2 regions of the Pseudomonas sp. S2_E01 genome follow, and region 1 is predicted to be linked to the other one. Evidence: riboswitches for the same ligand, from Rfam matches in the RefSeq annotation. Region 1 holds a riboswitch; the other holds the start of a gene.
The links. A riboswitch is a leader RNA that binds a small molecule or an ion and turns the genes downstream of it on or off. The one in region 1 is predicted to bind cobalamin.
Positions count from the first base shown of each region.

Region 1 (7,835 bases):
CCAGGGCGTTGGCCATGCCGCCCTGGCGCAGGTAGTGCCAGAGCCGGTCACGCTCTTCGACCGCTACCGTGCTCAGGTCGCTGAGTTCGGGGTCCGGGCGGTCGTCGCCGGGCACCAGAATCAATTGCACGCCGCGCCGGGACAGCTCGATCAGTTGCTCGACGCCATAGCGCCAATAGGCGATGCCGCCGTGCAGTGAAATCAGGATCACCTTGGCATGGCGCAACACTTCATCGACGTACAAATCCACCGAGGCGTGATTCTGCACCTGCATCGGATTGGCCAGGCGCACGCTCGGGTAATCGTCGGGTAACTGTTGCGCAGCCTCGGCGAGCAAGGCGAGGCTGGAGTCGCCACTGCACAGGATCACCAGCTCGGCGGGGGTTTGTCCAAGGTCGGCAATGTTGTCATCCGACACGAAACCGCCGGGCTGGGTCCTGAGCAGGTGCATGGGTTACACGCTGAGCGCGGCGCGCAGTTGCGCTTCGAGTTGCACGGCGTCCAGCGCCTGGCCGATCAGCACCAGGCGTGTGGTGCGCGCTTCATCGGCGCCCCACTGGCGGTCGAAGTGCTTGTCGAAACGTGTGCCCACACCTTGGATCAGCAGGCGCATGGGCTTGTTGGGGATGGCCGCAAAGCCCTTGACGCGCAGGATGTCGTGCTTGATCACCAACTGGGTCAGCGCATCCAGCAACAGGCTCTCGTCGGCCTGGGGCAATTCGATGGAGATGGAGTCGAACGCGTCGTGATCGTGATCGTCCTCGCCTTCGTGGTGGTGATCGTGGTGACTGTGACGGCTGTCGATGTGTTCTTCGGAACCGGCACCCAGGCCGATCAGCACATCGAGCGGCAAGCGACCGCTGCTGGCTTCGATGATCTTGACCGCCGGCGGCAATTCTTCGGCGACTTCCAGGCGCACGCGGGCCAGGTCTTCAGGGTTGATCAGATCGGCCTTGTTGAGAATCACCAGGTCGGCGCTGGCCATTTGGTCGGCGAACAGCTCGTGCAGGGGCGACTCGTGGTCCAGGTTCGGGTCGAGTTTACGCTGGGCGTCGACCTGATCCGGGAACGCGGCGAAAGTGCCGGCAGCGACGGCCGGGCTGTCGACCACGGTGATCACCGCGTCGACTGTGCAGGCGCTGCGGATTTCCGGCCACTGAAAGGCTTGCACCAATGGCTTGGGCAGTGCCAGGCCAGAGGTTTCGATGAGGATGTGGTCGAGATCGCCCCGGCGCGCCACCAGTTCGCGCATCACCGGGAAGAACTCCTCCTGCACGGTGCAGCACAGGCAGCCGTTGGCCAGTTCGAAGACACGACCGACGGCTTCTTCCTCGGTGCAGCCGATGGAGCACTGCTTGAGGATTTCGCCATCGATGCCCAGCTCGCCGAACTCGTTGACGATTACGGCGATACGACGGCCCTGGGCGTTGTCGAGCATGTGGCGCAGCAAGGTGGTCTTGCCCGAGCCGAGAAAGCCGGTGACGATGGTGACGGGGAGTTTGGCCAGTGTTTTCATCGGATGCCCTTTGGCAAGGTGGCGGGCATACGGGACGACAAGCGCTGCAACAGCGGTGCGCGCAAGAGTTTCGCCACCGGATCACCCCGCCCGGTTGTAGTGAGAATCTGGATCGAGGCAGGTCTCCTGGCTGACAGTGTGCCGGGCGGTTGGCCCGGCATTCGCTGCGCCTTCCCGCGAACCCATTGTGCAGGGCTTGCAGTGGCGTGGCAGCGAACATCACCGTTCACAGTTGCGGGGGCAGCCGCGGCATTGACCGCGTTCCCTTCTTAGCTTCGACAATGGCGAAGAACCTCGAAGCGACAAGGCTACGCATGGTCTGTGGGCGGGTCAAATTCTTGTGGCGGCAATCGGGACGCCATCGCGGGCAAGCCCGCTCCCACAATGGGCCGGTGTCCGCAGTCCCCTGTGGGAGCGGGCTTGCTCGCGATGGGCGCGACCCGGTCTCGATTGACGGCAAAGCCGCCCCATGCTCTCCTACACGCCTTGTTACGGGTGCCCTTCACAGGGTGAAACGGGAAACCGGTGAATCATGTGCTTTACTCAAGCCCATGTCAGTCCGGTGCTGCCCCCGCAACGGTAAGCGAGCGAAGAATCAGATCCACTGTGCCGATCATCGGCATGGGAAGGCGATTCTTGCAGGTTTCGGCAGATGCCCAAGCCCCTCGCGAGCCCGGAGACCGGCCCGCAACACACAGTGACGATACGATCACGAAAACAACAAACCCGCGGTGGGCGGGCGCTGTTTGAACCTCTGCGTGCACGCTACGCAGGGTGTCTGCATGCGCTCTCGTCACCCTGACAGAACAGAGGGAAGCGCCATGTCGATCATCAGCAGCACCAGCCACGCACCGGCCAGCAGCCACACAACCACCCTGACCCAACGCCTGACCGTCGCCGTCTGCGCATCAATCCTGGGCGCGTGCCTGGTCTACGTCGCCGGTTTCTCGCACATCGAAGCGGTCCACAACGCCGCCCACGATACCCGCCACAGCGCCGCGTTCCCTTGCCATTGAGACCTGACGACATGATCAAGCGTATCGCGCAAACCGCAGGTTTTTCCGGACTGCTGGCCGCCCTTCTGCTCACGCTGCTGCAAAGTTTCTGGGTTTCGCCGCTGATTTTGCAGGCCGAAACCTACGAGAAATCCGAGCCTGCCGCCGTTGAAGTGCATGAACATGCTGCCGGCACGGCCGCGCACAGCCACGACACCGAAGCCTGGGAGCCGGAAGACGGCTGGCAGCGCGTGCTGTCGACCACCGGTGGCAACCTTGTCGTCGCCGTCGGTTTTGCACTGATGCTCGCCGGCCTCTACACCCTGCGCGCACCGACCAAAACTGCACAGGGCCTGCTCTGGGGCCTGGCGGGCTACGCCACTTTCGTGCTGGCGCCAACCCTCGGCCTGCCCCCTGAACTGCCGGGCACCGCCGCGGCGGATCTCGCGCAACGGCAAATGTGGTGGATCGGCACCGCCGCTTCGACCGCTGTCGGCATTGCCCTGATCGTGTTCAGCCACCATTGGCTGATGAAATTGCTGGGCGTGGCGATCATCGCCGTTCCGCATGTGATCGGCGCACCGCAGCCGGAGGTGCATTCGATGCTCGCGCCAGAAGCGTTGGAATCGCAATTCAAGATGGCTTCGCAACTGACTAACGTCGCGTTTTGGTTGGCCCTTGGCCTGCTCAGCGCCTGGCTGTTCCGTCGTCAGAACCACGCATGATCATTGAAAGCACAGCGCCGACCCTGGTGGTCGGCCTGGGCTGTCAGCGCGGCTGCCCGGTCGAAACGCTGCGCGCTTTGCTCGACCAGGTCCTCCAGGCTCATCAAATCGAACTGCGTCAAATACAGGCCCTGGCCAGCATCGACCTGAAACGTGACGAGCCCGGCCTGATCGAACTGGCTGCACAACTCAACCTGCCGCTGACGTATTTCAGCAGTGAACAACTGGCGCCCTACGAGCCGTGCTTAAGCCACCGTTCGCAGATCGCCTTCGAACGCACCGGCTGCTACGGCGTGGCCGAGAGCACCGCCCTCGCCCTCGCCGAACAACTCACTCAGGCACCGGCGACCTTGCTGATTTCACGACAAAAATACGCCCAGGCGACACTGGCATTGGCCGGCGCAGCGTAAAATCCCGATAATCCCCGCCCCTGAACATGAGCAATCTTCATCTGAAGCCTTGCCCAACCCTTTTTTGACAGGAAACGACGATGACCGTCTACTTCATTGGCGCAGGTCCTGGCGACCCGGAACTGATCACGGTCAAAGGCCAGCGCCTGATCCGCAGCTGTCCGGTGATCATCTATGCCGGCTCCCTTGTGCCAGCCGCCGTGCTGGATGGCCATAGCGCCGAACAGGTGGTCAACAGCGCCGAACTGCACCTGGAGCAGATCATCGAACTGATCAAGGCCGCCCATGCCAATGGCCAGGACGTGGCGCGGGTGCATTCCGGCGACCCGTCCCTGTATGGCGCGATTGGCGAGCAGATCCGCTATTTGCGCGAGCTGGGCATACCATTCGAGGTCGTCCCCGGCGTCACTGCGACGGCGGCCTGCGCCGCGTTGCTGGGCGCAGAACTGACCCTGCCGGACGTAGCACAGAGTGTGATCCTGACCCGTTACGCCGATAAGACCGCGATGCCGGTCGGTGAAGAGCTGGGCAGTCTGGCGCAGCACGGGGCGACCATGGCGATTCATCTGGGCGTCAACCATTTGCGCAAAATCCTGGCTGAATTGCTGCCGCATTACGGCGCCGATTGCCCGATTGCTGTGATACACCGGGCAACCTGGCCGGATCAGGACTGGGTAGTGGGGACGATCGACGATATTGCCGCAAAGGTTGAGGCCAAGGGGTTTCGGCGCACGGCGTTGATTCTGGTTGGGCGGGTGCTGGGCAGTGATCAGTTCAGTGAGTCGTCGTTGTATCGGGCTGGGCATGCGCATCTGTATCGCCCTTGAGGCCCTCGAATTTGACGCATAAAAAAACGGCGCTCACGGGGCGCCGTTTTTCATGTCGCAGCGAACACCTTAGTAGTAGGCGTTTTCTTTCTGCGTGTGGTCGGTCACGTCGCGAACGCCCTTGAGCTCGGGGATGCGCTCGAGCAAGGTCCGCTCGATGCCCTCCTTCAAGGTTACGTCGGCCTGGCCGCAGCCCTGGCAACCGCCGCCGAACTGCAGAACGGCGATGCCGTCCTCCACCACGTCGATCAGGCTGACCTGACCGCCGTGGCTGGCCAGCCCCGGATTGATCTCGGTTTGCAGGTAGTAATTGATACGCTCGTTGATCGGGCTGTCGGCGTTGACCATCGGTACTTTGGCGTTTGGCGCCTTGATGGTCAGTTGGCCACCCATACGGTCGGTGGCGTAGTCGACGACCGCGTCATCCAGGAAAGCTTCACTGAACGAGTCGATGTAGGCAGTGAAGCTTTTCAGCCCCAATGCGGTGTCTTCGGGTTTTTCCTCGCCCGGCTTGCAATAGGCAATGCAGGTTTCGGCGTATTGGGTGCCGGGCTGGGTGATGAAGACGCGGATGCCGATGCCTGGAGTGTTCTGCTTGGAGAGCAGATCGGCCAGGTAATCGTGGGCGGCGTCGGTGATAGTAATAGCAGTCATGGAAACTCCTCACAGGCTTGGGCGCAGTTTACGCCAATCATCGCGCCGCACAAAGTCCTAGTATTTTTGTCGGGAAATAACCGACTGACTTTGGCGGGCGGATTCACCGTCAATCCGCTGTTTTAGCCACCGATAGCTGCACTTTTCCACCCATTGATAACTTGCCCAAGCCCCTGCGCCGATGGCAACGACGCATACGATGAACATCAAGTACGGGTCTACCCCGTAGCGCTGCGCGATAAAGCCGCCTGCCGACAATACCAACACGTGCATCAAATACACCGAGTAGGAGCAATCCCCTAGCCATTTCAGCAGCCGGCGATTCTCGAAAAAGCGCTCCAACACCATGCAGGCCATCACCAGCACCGCACTGGGCAAGCCCCAGGCGAGAAAGCGTGGTTGCGGCGGCAGGTGGTAAATGATCAGCAGCGCACCACCGATCCCCATGAGGGGCAGATACAAGCCGGGCTTGATCCACCCACGGCGGTAGATCATGCCGATGGCGATGCCCAACAGGAACTCATACACGATGCTCGACCGGTAAAACTCGCTGATCCAGCCATAGCCGGTCCAGGCCTCACAAACCGCAAACAGCAGCGCCGCGACGATCAGCAGCCGCCATTGCAGGCGGAACAACAGCGCCCAGGCAAACAGCACGTAAAACAGCATTTCGTAATTGAGCGTCCAGCCGACATTGAGCGTCGGATAAATCCCATAGCCGCCGGGGTTTTGGGTGGGAATGAACAGCAACGACAAGAGGAAATGCGACCAGTCGACCGTCTGATCCGGCAATAAGGGCCGGGCGAACACAACGAGCAACGCCATCAGCACCGTGTACAGCCAATAGGCCGGCACGATTCGAAACAGCCTGTAGAGCAGAAAACGCCCGGGCGGCAGCGATTTGCCTTCGGTGGAAAGGAAAATCACCAGGCCACTGATGACGAAGAAGATATCGACCCCCACCGCGCCCTTGTCGATGAACAACTGTCCAATCGGCCCACGGGCCTGGAAGTCGAAGAAAATCTGCATGAAATGGTGACAGACCACGGTCCAGGCCGCGAGGGCGCGCAGTGCCTGTACGGAAATCAACATCGACGCTCTCCGGGAATTGTTTCCCCTGCTTGCATTGCCTCTGTGGGAGCGGGCTTGCTCGCGATGGCGCTGTGTCAGTCAATGTATGTGGCGACTGACACGCTGCCTTCGCGGGCAAGCCCGCTCCCACAGAAGAAGCATTGCATCAACAGGAATCGGCGGTGTGTATGGAATCCGACACCGCCACCCCGGCAAAGGTCGATCAAAGATTCTCGTAGCGATTCATGTCCAGCACGCCCTCTTCCACCGGATCGGTTTCGTGGATGTACTGGCTCAGGTCATGGAAATAGAACCAGAACTGCGGATGACTGCGGCGGATCCCCCAACGTTCGACGATTTTCTCGAAACGATTGGCGTCCTTGGCATTTTCCATGGCCTCTACGAACGCTGGCACCTGGGCCGCAGGAATGTTGAAGATGAAATTCGGGTAGCTGCTGAGCACGCCCGGGAAGATGGTCAGCGTATCCAGCCCCGGCTGGTAGCGCAGCGACTCGCCGAGCAGGAACGCCACGTTGCTGTGGGCGCGGTTGCGCAGAAGGCTGTAGACCTCGCGCTTGCCGCTGGACGTCTGGATACGCAGCATCGTCGCTTCCGGCAACTGGTCAATCACTTTCAATCCGGCGGCAGGACGCGAAGTCAGGCGGCTCAGGACCTGTTCGGCACTTTGCAATTCAGGGTCAATGTTGGGACGTGAGCAATACGCGCCGTCGCAACGGTTGATCGGGTCTGGTTTGGCGTTCAGCTCGCCATAGCGCACGAGCAATTGCTGGGCGAAATCGTACTTGGGGTCTTTGGGGTCGAGTTTCAGCGCGGTGGGCTTGTCGTCGTCGATATCTTCATAGTCCATCCACATCTTGATCTTGCCGCTGTTCTGGTACCAGTCATCGAGGTAACCCTCGCGAGAATTGGCCGGCATCAGACGCAGGAAGTTCTGTTCGGCGCCGTTGCGGATCAGGTCGAAATACAACCGCGTCTGCGCCTGATGGGACACGTTACCGAACACGTCGAAGTTCACCGCCAACTGGTAGTACGTGCGCTCCAGCAAGGGGTAGTCGAATAGCCACATCGTCTGCGGCACTTCGCCGATCAGGCCCTTGGTCACGGCGGCGCTGTCAAAATGACGGAAGATGCTCAGCAGCGCATTGTCGTTACCGGCCCAAAGGGTCGACCAACTTGGCGCCGGCAGGTCAGCGTAGCTGTCGCGCCGCAAGGCTTCGTACTCGTTGCGCTTGTTACGGTAGTCGTGCCACAGGCCGATGACGCTGCCAACGTCGTCGTTCTGTCCCGGCATCGCCAGCAACGGCGTAGCCTGTCCCCGGTAATTGGGGTCGGTGATGTAGAGGTCGTGCTCCGGCGCCTGGAACAACGCCCAGAAGTTGTCGCGAATCACATCCGTGGCGATCTGGCCCCTGCACACCGGCCCGCGAATGAAGGTGCGCACGAAGTATTCGGCGTTATCGAGCATGAACTGGTAGCGCGCCTGGGCCGGAATGGCCTCGAACGTCGAAAACGGGTTGGCTCGGCGCTCCGGCCCGTAGCCCGGCAATGCGTTGACCTGCCAGTTGCCGCTGTAGAACAAGCTTTTGACCCGCGCCATCTTTGCTGCGCTCAGCGGG
Region 1 is NZ_CP162762.1:2,343,497-2,351,331, reverse strand. It holds gene cobN (cobaltochelatase subunit CobN) at 1-451, opposite strand, end outside; gene cobW (cobalamin biosynthesis protein CobW) at 455-1,516, opposite strand; cobalamin riboswitch at 1,616-1,828, opposite strand; cobalamin riboswitch at 1,993-2,219, shown strand; gene AB4O36_RS10780 (CbtB domain-containing protein) at 2,338-2,532, shown strand; gene AB4O36_RS10775 (CbtA family protein) at 2,544-3,236, shown strand; gene AB4O36_RS10770 (cobalamin biosynthesis protein) at 3,233-3,646, shown strand; gene cobM (precorrin-4 C(11)-methyltransferase) at 3,727-4,473, shown strand; gene nfuA (Fe-S biogenesis protein NfuA) at 4,543-5,127, opposite strand; gene AB4O36_RS10755 (acyltransferase family protein) at 5,185-6,219, opposite strand; gene AB4O36_RS10750 (fatty acid cis/trans isomerase) at 6,422-7,835, opposite strand, start outside.

Region 2 (7,835 bases), 410 kb from region 1:
CCGGGGTTATCGGCCATGGGGGCGGTGGCTTTAATCAGCGCACGACATCCAGCGCGGTGTAGGTGTAAACGCTTTTCGATTTATCCGACGTCGACACAAGCAAAAAAGCTGGCATCGCAACGCGTGAAAGCCTTGAGCGAATCGCTCAGCGTGGCGTCGTTGGCTTGGGCGGTCGAGGGCAGCAACAGGGCGAAAGCGATGAGCAGGGAAGGGGACGGCAACTTCATCGAGCGGGATGTCCTTATCAGCGGGCAGTGGCAGGTGGAGGCATATAGCCATTATCCAGAAAATCGGAAGTCAGCTCCAGTTGTTCGTGGGCCTGGACTCAACCGATTGTCCGACCACGATGTTGCACTGAAATGTTCGTCTAGAGTTGCCTTATCTCCACCGAATCCGGTTGAGGTCCCCCACGCACGGACGATCGCCATGCTGATATCTCAGACATTGACAGCCGTTGCTTTAACCCTCGTTGCTTCCCTTGTTTTTGCGCAAACCCCTATTACCGCAGCTGAGGCCACTCCGGCGCCGGGCGATGTTCCGATGAACATGTTTCTCAGCGTGCCGGCGTATGTGCCGGTGGATTATCAAGGGGGTGTACCGCCCAATACGGTGTACTCGATCGCCTGGCTCGATCTGACCCGGGAACCGCTGGTGGTGACGGCGCCGAACACCGAGGCAAGTGTCTACCTGCTGCCGATGCTCGATATGTGGAGCGATGTTGTGGCTTCGCCTGGCTGGAGCACGGCGGGAACCGAAGCCGATCACTTTCTGGTGACGCCGCCGGGGTGGACCGGAACCGTACCTGTGGGCCTGGTTCATCTGCCGGCGCCCAGCGCTGTGGTCTGGATCATCGGTCACAGCAAAACCGATGGCCCCTCAGATGAAACCTCCGTGCAGAAGATCCAGGCTGGCTACTCCGTGACGCCTTTGTCGCGGTTGGGAAATGCCCCTGAGGCCGTCCCAGTGAGGGTTGAGCCAGCCCCGGCCATCAAGCCGCTGCCGAAGATATGAGTCATTGGAGGAGGTCGTCATGAATCTCAACAGAACACTGACCGGTGTGTTGATCACAGCCGGACTGCTTGGCTGCACTCACTCATCCAGTCAGTCGGTGAACCTGGCGCTGCAAGCCACCGGCAGGAATGCCGGGCAGGTCGGTCGCGTGACGTTGACCGACATGGGCGATAAAACCAACTTCAACTTCTACATCACTGGTGTACCCACCGGCACCATCTTGCCGCCGCGGCTCTACAGCTTCGTCAACCAGGGCAGTTGCCAGCAACCGGGGCCCGTCGCCTTCGCCATGAACGATCAGGTCAACACGCGAAGCGATGCCGGGACCAAGGGGTGGAGTTTTTATCGCAGTGCGCCGATATCGTTGACCCATCTGCTGGCGGGCGCGCATTCGATTGTGGTGCGCAGTGCGCCGTCGGATGGCGACGGCGATATTTTCTGCGGTGACGTAGCGCAGGCGAACCGATGATAACGGCGAGCTTGCGGTTCCAGATGTTCTCCTCATCAAACCCTGATTTTCCAGGAGCATTGCCCATGAAGCTATCCCGTAACCTGTTTGTCGGCGTGACATTGGCGGTTCTGTTGCTCGGCGGTTGTACCTCGAAAGTGACAGAGCGCGCTCAATACTCGGGCTTTCTTCCCAACTACAACAACCTCAGTGAAGTCACCACCACCAGCGGCGAGAAGGCCATGCGCTGGGTCAGCCCGTCGTGGAATCCGAATGCGTACGACACGGTGGTGTTCAACAGGCTGGAACTTTATCCGGCGCCCAAGCCCAACGAACGGGTGAACCGGCAGACCCTGGACGAATTGCAGAGTTACATGACCGGCAAGGCCAAAAGCACGCTGGGGCAGAAATACCGGGTGGTGAGCAGCACGGCACCTGCCGGCTCCAAGGCGCTGATCCTGCGTGCCGCGATCACCGGCGTGAGTGCGTCCAACGAAGGCATGAAATGGTACGAAGTCGTCCCTATCGCGGCCGTGGTCGGGGCGACTCAGGCGGCTACCGGTTACCGCGATCAAGACACCAACCTGTTCATCGAAGCCGAATTCATCGACGCCAAGACCAACCAGACCGTAGCCAAGGTCGTGCGCAAGGTGTTCGGCACCCAGTTGTCGAACGAGAGCGAGAAAATCAGCACCAAGGACTTCAAGGCTGCGATCGATAAATTGAATGCCGATCTGGCGGCGTTTATTCGCTGATCAACGCATGACATGCAGGAGTTTCACTCGCGATGGTCGTTGGCGTAGACGCTGGCGGCCTGATGCCCGGCGGTGGCTCTGACTCCATCGCGAGCGTGCTCGCTCCTGCATCAACGCTGCATCAGGTAGAGCGCAACCTCAGTATCTGCGCGCCATCGAACGGGTCGGTCAGGTAATGTGCCTGCACGCCAAAGGTGTCGAGCAACCGTTGCGGCGTCAGCACCTCAAGCGGTTTGCCGAGCGCCACTAACCGGCCGTGATCAAGCACCGCCAGGCGATCACACGTCAGCGCCTGATTGAGGTCATGCAGTGCAATCAATGTGGTGACAGGCAATGACTGCACCTCGCGAAGAATCGCCAGTTGATGCTGGATATCCAGATGATTGGTCGGCTCATCCAACAACAAGATCTGCGGCCGTTGGGCGAGGGCTCGGGCGATGTGTACGCGTTGGCGCTCGCCACCCGACAGGCTGCGCCAGGTGCGCTTGCTCAGGTGCGCGGCATCCACGTCATGCAACGCCTGGCGGACAATGGCGTCATCTTCGCTCGACCATGGGCTCAACGCTGACAGCCACGGTGTACGCCCCAACGCCACCGCATCAAATACCCGAATGGCCTCGTCGGTATCCGCCTGTTGCTCGACCACTGCCAACTGCTGCGCGATGCTGCGTCGCGACAGCTCGCCCAAGCGCTGGCCACCCAGGCGCACGTCTCCGGTCGCCGGTGCACGCAACCCGGCCAGCAACTTCAGCAGCGTCGATTTGCCCGATCCATTCGGGCCGACGATGCCCAGGGTTTCGCCCAACCGGACCTCAAGATCAATGTCATTGAGCAGTTCGGCGTCCCGCACGCGAAAGCCCAGGCCAGAGCAGCTCAAGACACTCATCGAGCATTCCTCCGACCAATCAGAATCAGCGCAAACACCGGTGCGCCAACCAGTGCGGTAATCACACCGACCGGAATCACCTGACCCTTGATCAAGGTTCGCGATAACACATCCGCTGCAATCAGGAACAACGCACCGCCCAAGGCGCTGGCCGGTAACAGCCGCGAATGCCCGGTGCCCAGCATCAGCCGAGCCGCATGGGGAATCACCAGCCCGACGAAGCCGATGGAGCCGACAATCGACACCATCACCGCCGTCACCAGCGCTGCGCAACCAATGAGCACCAACTGCACGCGCCGTACCGCAATGCCCAATGACGCCGCCGAGTCGACGCCAAAGGTAAACGCATCCAGCGCACGCCGATGCCATAAACACACGACCAGGCCAGCGACGGCCACCGGTACCGCCAGCCACACCGACGGCCAGCGCACACCACTGAGATTGCCCAGCAACCAGAACAGAATGCCGCGCGCCTGCTCGGAACTGGCGGACTTGGTGATCAGGAATGCGGTCATTGCATTGAATAGTTGCGACCCGGCAATGCCCGCCAGGATAATCTGCCCGGTCCCCCCCGACGTACCGCTGACTCGCGCCAGCAACACCACCAGCGCAAAGGCGGTCATGGCGCCGACAAAGGCCCCCGCCGACAACGTCAGCAAACCCGCGCCGACACCCAGCAACGCTACCAGGACGGCACCCGTCGAAGCACCCGCGCTGATGCCCAGCAGATAAGGTTCCGCCAACGGATTGCGCAACAAGGATTGCAAGATGACTCCGCACGTCGCCAGCCCGGCGCCGCAAGCGGCGGCCACCAGCGCGCGGGTCAGGCGGTAGTTCCAGACGATGCCTTCATCGATGGGGTTCAGCGCATAACCCGCGCCCCACAGTTTATTGGCCAGCACCTGGAGCACCACGAGCGGGTCGATGGGCGTTTCACCAATGGCAACACCCGCCAGCACCGCCAGCGACAGCATCCCCAGCGCAAGCAGTGTACGTATCAAGGTTGCAGTCATTTCGGTAGATCGTAACCGTCGATGGCCGTGGCCAGTTGCTCGAGGCCGTCGAACATCCGAGCGCTGGCCTGCAGGGCCATGGCGTCGACGATGATGATGCGGTTGTGTTTCACCGCGTCCATGTTGCGGGTGACCGGATCGCTGCGCAGGAAGGCCAGTTTTTTCTCATGGTCATCCGCCGGGAAGCGGCGACGGTCCATGCGTGCGATCACCAGGAAAGTCGGGTTGGCCTTGGCGATGGTTTCCCAGCCCGCGGTTGGCCATTCTTCATCGGAGTCCACCACGTTACGCACGCCCAGGGTGCTGAGCATGAAGTCCGGAATGCCCTTGTGCCCGGCCACAAACGGATCGACGTTCATGTCGGTGCTGGAAAACCACACCAGGGCACTGGCCTGTTTGACACCTTTTTGCTGGACCTTCGCCACGGAGGCGGCCAGCTTGGCTTTAAGCTCGGTGACCCACTGCTCGCCACGGTCCTGCACGTCGAAAATCTGTGCCAGTTGCTCGATGCTCTTGTAAATGGTGTCAATGCGAAACGGCTCCAGGCGCGTGCCGTCGGCGCCTACCCGATTGTCCTTGCCCTCGCAGTCGGACGGGAGCAGGTAGGTCGCGATCTTCAGTTCATGAAACTGTTCACGGGTGCCGACCGCGCCTTGTGGCCCGACCATCCATTCGAACTCCACGGTCACCAGTTCCGGACGCTTGCCGATCACGGCTTCAAAACTCGGCTCGTTGTTCGCCAGGCGTTCGACCTTGTCGTTTTGCGTCTTGTAAGCCGGCAGCACATCGTTGAACCACAGCGAAGTGGCGGCCACCTTGTTGCCCAGGCCCAAGGCATACAGCATCTCGGTGCCGGCCTGGCCAATCGTCACGGTGCGGGTTGGCGCGTGAGCAAAGGTGAGGGGAGTGCCGCAGTTGTCGATGGTCAGCGGGTACTGCGTCGGGGCGGCTTGTGCGAAGGCGCACAGGCCAAGGCTGGTGAACAGCGCAGTAAGGCGGGGCAACAGCATGGGGCAATCTCCATTTGAACCGTACTTGAAACGGGCGCGGTACGGGTCTGGAAACACACCATCGAACGCTGCTGTAAAAGCAGGGCAAGGCCGCTCGGCACGGATGTCCTCCCCGGACACCCCGCCGGTTAGTGATTTGTCTGGCCGGCAGGTCTCCTGACTGATGCGTCGTCGCCACGCTCCAGCCTTCCCGGATCAGGTCCAGTGACTATCGAGGAGCAGGCTCAGCACCTACAGTTGCGGGGGCAGTTTCGATTGACGCCCGTTGCGGCGTTTCGAATTCCCTATTAGTCCCGTTCGGGAACCGGCGGCGTATGGTAGTCGATCAGGCCGCCGAGGGGGAGCGTGGTTTTTTTCACCTTGTACGCCGTGAACTTTTAACGGGTCAGCACCCGTCCAAGTTCCAAATACACCGACACAGGGACCGATCATGACCATGACCTTCTTCATCTTCCTCCTGGCCTGCGCGGCGGCCGCCAGCACCGGTGTGCTGTTCAAGCCGGGCGAGTGGTACCAGTCGCTGGTCAAGCCAGGCTTCACGCCGCCCAACTGGTTGTTCCCGGTTGCCTGGACGATCATCTACCTTCTGCTCGCCTGGGCCGGCTACCGCTTGAGCCTGATCCCCGGCAGCCAGATCGTGTTGGCACTCTGGGCCGCGCAAATCGCGCTCAACACCTTGTGGACGCCGGTATTCTTCGGCGCGCATCACGTGTTGGCGGGGATGGTGATTCTGGTGGTGTTGTGGCTGGTGGTCGCGGCCATGGTCGTCATGGCCCTGCGCCTGGACCTGATTACCGGTTTGATCCTGTTTCCCTACCTCGCCTGGCTCTGTGTCGCCGCTGCGCTGAACTTCTCCATTCTGCGTAACAACCCTCGATAGTTTGTTACGCGGTGTAAGAACAGAAGTGCCCGGGACGTGATTTATCCGCGTCCCGGGCAAAAATTATCATCGCGTTCCAGTTCGCAGGCGGTGCGCCGCGACAGCTTTGAGGGAACGCACACATGAAAACCATTGGCTTACGCCACGCTCTCCACGCCTTGCTTCTCGCCGCGACGACCACCACCCTCTGCGCTCCCGCGAACGCCGAGGCGCTGGACAACAAGCAATTTTCGTCAATGCGCAGCGAAGATGTGCAATGGCAGGGTTTTCCCGCGTTCCCCGACGGCGCCAAACTGGCGGTGATCGTTGGCAACCCGAGTCAGTCGGGGCCTTATGTGGTCAGGGTCAAAGTACCGAACGGCTTGAAACTGATGCCGCATACCCACTCGGAAGATCGCATCTATACCGTCATTTCCGGCGTGTTCTATATCGGCCAGGGCAGCACCTTCGACGCCGACAAACTTGTGGCCTACGGGCCGGGCAGTGTGGTCGTGCTGCCGGCGAACACGCCGCACTTCCACTGGGCGAAGTCCGGTGAGTATGTGTCGCAGGTGTATGGGATCGGGCCTCTGGGGCTCAAGTACATCAATGACGCGGATGACCCGCGTCACGACAAGTAGCCCATTGGTGTGTCAGCTGAGCAACGAAAACCGCAGACGCGGCAGTTTAAAGGCCGTCACGCTGGATGGGGTGGACTCGCGACGTTGATCGACGATCATCTGGCCGATTTCCAAACCCAGCTCTGCAGCATCCTCACGGGTCACGAACCTCAGCGCCGGCGTCTCGCGCGCCTCCCGGATTTCCTGGCCGTCGTACCAGACCGAAACGGTCGTGGTGTGATGGCTCTGCAGGCTTTGGGCCTCGCGGGGTTCCACTTTGATGGGGCCAAACGTTTCGACGAGGATTTCGTAGCCCAGGTAAGTCGCTTGTTTGATTACGGCTGAAGGTTGTGCGGTCATTGCTGCTTTCCATAGCTCTACATCGGACAATGGAAGGCAAAATACTCGAAAATTGGCGCAATGCCAAACTGATATCATGACAAAATGATTACAGTCAATAACCGAGGAAATTGCTGGGTTTCAGGGGAGGGTGGGCTGACCGGTATCCGCATGGAGTGAACCGGCCCGTGGTACGCGCGCCACCCTGAGGCTCGCGGAAGGCTTGGCGCTTTGGAAATATCGGGCGCCCGATGGTCAGTACCGGTAACCCACATTAATCATGGCCGCAGCGCCACCCAGGATTACCAGCTCGGCACCGACCGGCCCGTAAAACGTGCCAATCGCCGGAACAAGTACCGGTGCAACGCCGTAGCGATTGAGTGGAATCCGGTCCTTGTATTTGCCTTTGTAGCCATGAACCAGACCGCCACTGAGCTTGGCGTACACCGGATACTCGTCAGCCACCCAACGATGCCCGTAATAACCGTAGTACGAGCGCTGGTCGAAGGAGTTGAGAAACGTCGCGCCTCCCCAAAGCGAGCCGTCTTCACGATTGCGTTCTACGCCGATCAGCTTTTGGCGGTTGTTGTGATCAGGATCGGGTTTCCAGTGTTTGGTGTAGGCGCTTGTCTGGAAGTACCAGGACTCTCCATCCATGGCGAAGGCACATGGGCTGATCAGGAGTGCGCCCAGGGTGAGCAGTAGAGGTTTCATCGATCACCATTTTTCGGCAGCAGGCGGGAATGCCGAACAAGCGTGCCATCGAAAACGGTGACCATCCGGTCGTTTGGTTTGCCGGACGTTTCGTTCGAAATGATTGGTCATACGCTGTTTTATTTCGAGAACCTTTTCGCACCCGCGACACACACAATGACCGCCAACGTCACTGCAATC
Region 2 is NZ_CP162762.1:2,754,377-2,762,211, reverse strand. It holds gene AB4O36_RS12525 (hypothetical protein) at 81-227, opposite strand; gene AB4O36_RS12520 (DUF1254 domain-containing protein) at 541-1,011, shown strand; gene AB4O36_RS12515 (hypothetical protein) at 1,031-1,480, shown strand; gene AB4O36_RS12510 (DUF3313 domain-containing protein) at 1,546-2,214, shown strand; gene AB4O36_RS12505 (ABC transporter ATP-binding protein) at 2,336-3,100, opposite strand; gene AB4O36_RS12500 (FecCD family ABC transporter permease) at 3,097-4,101, opposite strand; gene AB4O36_RS12495 (ABC transporter substrate-binding protein) at 4,110-5,123, opposite strand; cobalamin riboswitch at 5,253-5,447, opposite strand; gene tspO (tryptophan-rich sensory protein TspO) at 5,560-6,003, shown strand; gene AB4O36_RS12485 (cupin domain-containing protein) at 6,126-6,623, shown strand; gene AB4O36_RS12480 (hypothetical protein) at 6,636-6,962, opposite strand; gene AB4O36_RS12475 (sn-glycerol-3-phosphate transporter) at 7,197-7,655, opposite strand; gene AB4O36_RS12470 (DMT family transporter) at 7,775-7,835, opposite strand, start outside.
Region 2: linked by a shared signal. The riboswitch ahead of AB4O36_RS12495 (ABC transporter substrate-binding protein) and the one ahead of AB4O36_RS10780 (CbtB domain-containing protein) in region 1 are both predicted to bind cobalamin.